One region of the Neptunomonas japonica JAMM 1380 genome, then DNA from elsewhere that is predicted to be linked to it. Evidence: predicted binding sites of a transcription regulator. Region 1 holds the regulator's gene; the other holds the start of a gene.
The links. The regulator LexA, encoded in region 1, represses DNA repair genes until DNA is damaged. The targets are predictions, from matches to a motif close to TACTGTNTANNTANACAGTA.

Region 1 (3,421 bases):
TACGAAGTCGAAGAGGGTAGTTATCGTATTAAGGGTTATGAAGGCCCTTCGCTTAAGTGCGATAAATGTGGTGCTGAAATGCAATTAAAAACGGGCCGTTTTGGTAAGTTCTTTGGTTGTATGAATGAAGAATGTAAAAACACTCGTAAGCTGCTGAAAAGTGGTGAAGCTGCGCCGCCTAAAATGGATCCGGTGCCTATGCCTGAGCTGGCCTGTGAAAAGGTTGAAGATACCTACATTCTTCGTGATGGTGCTTCTGGGTTGTTTTTAGCCGCAAGCCAGTTTCCACGTAACCGTGAAACACGAGCACCCAAAATTATTGAGTTACTGCCTCACGAATCTGAGATTGACCCTAAGTACACATTCCTGTTTAGCGCGCCAAAGCGTGATAATGAGGGGAATGAGACTATTGTACGATACAGTCGTAAGACAAAGGAGCAGTATGTGATGACTGAGGTCAATGGCAAAGCAACCGGATGGCGTGCATTCTATCAGGGTAATGCCTGGGTGATAGAAGAGCCAAAGGCTAAAGCGAAGAAGAAGTAACCTTTAATGGTCATGTTATAGAGGTAGTGTATGAGTAATGTATATCTGGTCAGGACGAATCAGAAAATTAATTTTGCACGTATTCATTTAGATGCTTTGACGGTCGCGCAAGACTCTACGAAGTGGAGTAAGCACAACGAAATTGAATCGTATAATGAATCTATTTTGTTTCATTTAGCGTCGGCATACGGTTCATTTTTACGAGAAGTTGCTGAAAAATATAGTTTTGATACCAGCAAGGTAAACACCTTGGCTGATTTAGAAGTTATGTTTGAGGCATCGGGGCAAGAGTCACCAGAAAGGATTGAGCTGGTAGGCTTGGAGAAGAGTGAAGTAAGTTGGTTGCATAAAATGCTAGCTGCTTATGGAGCTTGTTGGAAAGCCCTTGATAATCATAGTGAAGCTGCGAGTGATAAAGTAAGCGTTTCAGAAATTCATGTTGTGCAGATTAACCCAAATCATGCAGAAGATAGCGATATTCTGGCCGAATACAAACAGTGGCTTAATGAGTTTCGTTCGCTAGTCGAGCGTTTACGTTCAGATATGCAAGAGTGGTAGTGAGTAAAAATACAGTGGAACAAACAGTACTTGAGATTATCAAGCTTCCATCAGGCGAATACGCTATGCGTAAGGCGGGTGAGGATGAGCCACTGATCACAGTGAACTTGTCGCAAAAAGTTAGAGATGGTCTAAATGGTCAGTCTGAAGAGTTAGCGCGTATGATTCTTGTAGCTGGTGCAAAGATGATGTCTGAGTTATCAATGGAGTCTGCGGAAGCACCCAAGACTCCTAAACCGGTAATCCACTAGTTCTTCCCTTTTGTCTGCTGTTTTAGTGGTGGCGTCTTCTTATGAGGATGCCGTTACTACATCCTTGTTGAGCTGAGTGCTCTAAATTTTTAATCTCATGTTCTGATATCTCTTCGGCCCAGCTAATGACTGCGTGACAGGTGCCCGTACTTAATGCTTTTTTTGCAAGCTGCAGTACTGAATGATGCTCATCTGGGTAGAGTAAAATTACCTTGTTTAAGTCAATACCTGCATCCTGTAAGAGCGAACGAGGTAAGTTGGTCGGCGGCGCTACCCATGCAAACCAGCGGTCTTCATGGCTGAGCTGTGCCAGTAAAGGCATGAGCAGAGGCATATCGTTGAGTTCGCCGCTACGTGTGACTATTTCAGTTATTTTTCCGAACTCTTTTTTTGTGGCTGGCGGTTTTTGGTGGATCTGGTTTTGTTCGTGTTTGCGTAACAGCGCCATGCCGGGTCTGTTGCGATGGTTATGTAATTGAATCACAAATCACCTCCTTGCCTAATGACGCCTACGCCTAACCCTTCGATAGACAATTCTTGCTGTCGAAGGTCAACTTGAATTGGTGAAAACTCTGTGTTTTCTGCAATCAGATAGACCATGTGACCTTCTTTTTTGAAGCGTTTTACAGTGACTTCGTCATCAATGCGGGCGACAACAATTTGGCCGTTACGTGCTTCTGTACATTGATGTACAGCGAGCAAGTCACCGTCCATAATGCCAATGTCTTTCATGCTAGTGCCATGGACTCTCAGTAAATAGTTAGCTGGTGGATGAAAGAAGTCAGCAGAGATAGTGCAGTGCTCTTCGATATGTTCTTGTGCCAAAATAGGAGATCCAGCAGCGACACGCCCTATTACGGGTATCCCGTCTTCTGCTGCTTCCAGTTCAGGTAGGCGTATACCGCGAGAGGTTCCCGGAATAATCTCAATCGCGCCTTTTCTCGCTAATGCTTTAAGGTGTTCTTCGGCAGCATTAGCGGATTTGAAACCAAGTGTTTTTGCGATTTCTGCACGTGTCGGTGGATACCCGGTTGCTTCAATGTGCCCGCGGATGCATTCCAGTACTTCTTCTTGACGTTTGGTTAGTTTCATAATGTTGCCTGTTTATTTATACAGTATCTGTGATTATATACAGCAAGTAAGTGATGTAAAGTAATTTTCTGTTTATATATCCAGTATCTTGGTATGATCCACGCCAAATGTTATTCGGGTAGTTTGTCTTGCTTAGTGATGCTCTTAAAAACTCTATACAGGCTTCTTATCGACGCTTTTTAGCGGACCATGAGATGAAGCCGCGTTACGGCCAAAAAATGATGATTGCGCACGTAGCGCGAACACTCGGTGCTATAGAGGTGGACGAGAAAGGAGAACGGGTTAACGAAAATCATCTTTGTGTGATTGAGGCAGGGACCGGTACGGGTAAAACCATGGCCTATCTGTTAAGTGCAATTCCTATTGCGCAGTCGCATTCTAAGTCTTTAGTTATTTCGACTGCGACCGTTGCATTGCAAGAGCAGCTGTTAAATAAAGACCTACCTGAAGTGGCTCGTCTCCTAGGAGAGTCAGTTAATTATGTGCTGGCTAAAGGTAGGGGGCGTTATTTTTGTATTTCGCAGGCGGAAAAACTTTTAGACTCTCAAAATCAAACGGGACAAATTGCTCTATATGAAGATGAGATAGAGCATAGTATCGACCCTTCATTGCTGGTTTTTTATCAAGAGCTGTTGGGTAAGTTTGCTGCAGGTGAGTGGGATGGTGATCGAGACAGTCTTGCTCAAGAAATAGAGGCTGCAAACTGGGCCCCTCTAACGAGCGATCATACGCGTTGTACCAATAGGCGCTGTAGTAATTTTTCTGTATGTCCTTTTTATAAGTCTAGAGACTCTATGGATAAGGCCGACATTGTTGTGGCTAACCATGATTTAGTCTTGGCTGATTTGTCATTAGGTGGCGGTGCGATTTTACCCGAACCGGCTAATACTGTTTATATATTTGATGAGGCTCACCATCTTTCGTCTAAGGCAACGGGGCACTTTGCTTATACAATGCGTGTTAAAGGCACGCAA
Region 2 (3,421 bases), 110 kb from region 1:
TGCTTATACACTTATCTAATTATAGAGAGAGTAAAACACACTCTTTTTGTAAGGGTTATTGATCTTCGTCAGGCTTATCAATACCAAAGTGTAAATAGGCATGATCAGTGACCACACGTCCTCGTGATGTTCTCATGATGTAACCTTGCTGAATAAGATAAGGCTCAAGTACATCTTCGATCGTATCTCGCTCCTCACTAATCGCCGCCGCTAGACTATCAATTCCAACAGGACCACCAGCAAATTTTTCAATCATCACCAACAACAAACGCCGGTCCATATGATCAAAACCACGTTCATCAACACTCAACATGTTTAGTGCAAGGTTAGCCACATCCTCTGTAATAACCCCATCACCTTTTACTTCAGCATAATCGCGGGCACGACGAAGCAAACGGTTAGCAATACGCGGGGTTCCCCTACTACGCTTGGCAACTTCTTTAGCGCCTTGCTCATCAATTTTTGATCCGGACAATTGCGCAGAACGAAGAATAATTTGCGTCAAGTCTTCAATATTATAAAATTCTAAACGTTGCACAATACCAAAGCGATCCCGTAGTGGAGAGGTTAAAGAACCTGCTCGAGTAGTCGCTCCGACTAACGTGAACGGAGGTAAATCCAGCTTAATCGATCGTGCAGACGGGCCTTCACCAATCATGATATCTAACTGGTAATCTTCCATTGCAGGGTAGAGAATCTCTTCAACATTGGAACTAAGGCGATGAATCTCATCAATAAAAAGAATATCGCCTGCTTCAAGATTTGTAAGTAAAGCAGCCAAATCACCGGCTTTCTCAATAATAGGGCCAGAAGTCGTTTTAATATCGCCGCCCATTTCATGCGCAATGATATTCGCTAGAGTTGTTTTACCGAGCCCTGGTGGGCCAAAGATCAGGGTATGATCAAGAGCCTCTTCACGCTGCCTGGCTGCATGGATAAAAATCTCCATCTGCTCTTTTACAACGGGCTGCCCTGTGTAGTCAGCTAACGTTTTAGGGCGGATTGCTCGATCATGCTGCTCTTCAACCGGAGCACTTACCGCGGAGATAAAACGATCTGCTTCGATCACTACAAATGCCTCATAGGTAGGACAAATAAAGAACAGTACATATCAATTAACTATTACTCATCTAATAAAACTAAGAATACTAGCCTGATATCATCGACTTAAGCGCCAAACGAATAAGCTCTTCACTGCTAACATCGGCCCCCAACTTCTGCTCAGCTTGCGCAACGGCTTTCGTTGCTTGTACAGGCTTATACCCCAGAGAAACTAAAGCACTTTCAGCCTCCTCTCTGTAACCTGCCATATGCTGTGCCATATCAGGCAAATCACTACCCGTAAGCTGAAAGTCCGCAGGCTCAGTTTGCTGAAGGTTTTGAAGTTTATCTTTTAACTCTACAATTAGGCGTTCGGCAGTTTTCTTACCTACGCCAGGGATACGCGTTAGCGCGGCAGCGTCTTCACGCTGTAGGCAACCTATAAATTCTTGTGTCGTCATCCCTGAAAGAATAGAGATCGCCATTTTTGGCCCAACACCATTCGCCTTTATTAAAGAGCGAAACAAACTACGCTCTTGTTTATCAATAAACCCATACAGCAGCTGTGCATCTTCTCGCACAACAAAATGCGTATAAAGCACAACCTGATGCCCCATTTCCGGTAAACGGAAAAAAGTATTCATCGAAGCTTCTACTTCGTAACCAACGCCCTGCACATCAACGAGCAGTTGTGGTGGTTGCTTTTCGAGTATTTCACCCTTGAGTCGCCCTATCAAAGCTATTTTCTCATCCAGTTAAAAACATGGATAAATATACAGTACAACTATATAAATACCAATACCGTTAGTCATAGTTTAATAATGAGCGACCCTACAGGAAAAGCCTCTGCTTATTCTTCAAATAACGCAGCAACAAACTCTTCCGCAACAAAAGGACGTAAATCGTCTATCTGCTCGCCAACCCCGATAAAACGAATAGGCAACTCCAACTGCTTGGCAATAGCGAAAATGATTCCGCCTTTTGCCGTCCCATCCAGTTTAGTTAACGTAATACTCGTAACACCCACGGCATCTTTGAATATGCGAGCCTGGCTCATAGCATTTTGCCCAGTCCCTGCATCAAGCACTAGCATAACTTCATGCGGAGCCGTTGCGTCTTTTTTACGCATAACACGCACAACCTTCTCAAGTTCTTGCATGAGATGGTCTTTATTTTGTAAGCGACCCGCTGTATCAGCAATCAATACATCAATATTCTTTGTTTGGGCAGATTCTAACGCATCAAATAAGACTGAAGCAGAATCTGCACCAGTGTGCTGGGCAACAACAGGTACATTGTTACGATCACCCCACACCTGTAACTGTTCAACAGCGGCTGCACGGAACGTATCACCGGCCGCTAACATGACAGATTTTCCTTGTGCCTGAAAACGCTTAGTCAACTTTCCTATTGTCGTTGTTTTACCTACACCATTAACGCCAACCATCAAGATGACATAAGGCTTTTTATCTGTATCTACTATCAACGGTTGCTCAACTTGCCCCAACAAACCGGCTAGCTCTTGTTTCAATGATTCATGCAACGCTTGTGCATCTGCTAGCTGGTTACGTGCGACACGCTCGGTTAGGCGACCTATAATTTCTGTGGTTGCTTCAACGCCAACATCTGCCGTTAAAAGTAATGTTTCAATATCTTCTAATAGCTCATCATCAATCTCTTTTTTACCAAGAAACAAATTACCTAGCTTTACTGATAGGTTTGCTTTTGTACGGCTTAACCCCGCCTTCATCCGAGCAAACATACCCTTTTTAACGGGTTCTGGTTCTGGTTCTGGTTCTGGTTCTGGTTCTGGTTCTGGTTCTGGTTCTGGTTCTGGTTCTGGTTCTGGTTCTGGTTCTGGTTCTGGTTCTGGTTCTGGTTCTGGTTCTACAACCACGCTGCTATCTTCAGCAACTGGCGCAACGACTTGCTTATCTTCTTGAGCATCTTTTTCTACTGCCTCTTGTGCAGCAATATCAGACGCTACTTCCATGTCATTACTGGCAACCGAATCTTGTTGACTATCAACTGTTTCAGCTGCTTCTTTTTGAACCTCTTCGCTGGATGAAAATATAGATCTCAGCTTCTTAAACATGCTTGTTCCTCAAAACACTGGATATGCCAAAAACTAGTGAAAAAATGCAATAATAATATGGCAGTTACGACTATGATTTAAAAAGGAATATCTTATCATAGTGCGGCGCTCCACAAACCCATTGATCAAAAAATGTAGGGAACTATGGATTTTATCTGGATTTTATTTGCTTTTGTTTGCGGTTTGACGGTTAAAGTAATCTCCCTCCCTCCCCTTATTGGCTTCCTATTTGCCGGCTTCGTACTGCATTTTATAGGCGTTGAGCCTACCGATTCGCTTAAGACC

Region 2: a site for LexA is predicted at 1,803-1,822, ahead of ruvA (Holliday junction branch migration protein RuvA). Genes of this name have one in related genera too.

The regions. Positions count from the first base shown of each region.
Region 1 is NZ_AP014546.1:1,781,306-1,784,726, forward strand. Features, by position in the region: gene topA (type I DNA topoisomerase) at 1-546, shown strand, start outside; gene NEJAP_RS08345 (DUF6586 family protein) at 577-1,104, shown strand; gene NEJAP_RS08350 (hypothetical protein) at 1,104-1,355, shown strand; gene NEJAP_RS08355 (cell division inhibitor SulA) at 1,378-1,839, opposite strand; gene lexA (transcriptional repressor LexA) at 1,836-2,450, opposite strand; gene dinG (ATP-dependent DNA helicase DinG) at 2,576-3,421, shown strand, end outside.
Region 2 is NZ_AP014546.1:1,666,439-1,669,859, reverse strand. Features, by position in the region: gene ruvB (Holliday junction branch migration DNA helicase RuvB) at 56-1,069, opposite strand; gene ruvA (Holliday junction branch migration protein RuvA) at 1,149-1,778, opposite strand; gene ftsY (signal recognition particle-docking protein FtsY) at 1,892-3,136, opposite strand; gene NEJAP_RS07775 (cation:proton antiporter family protein) at 3,281-3,421, shown strand, end outside.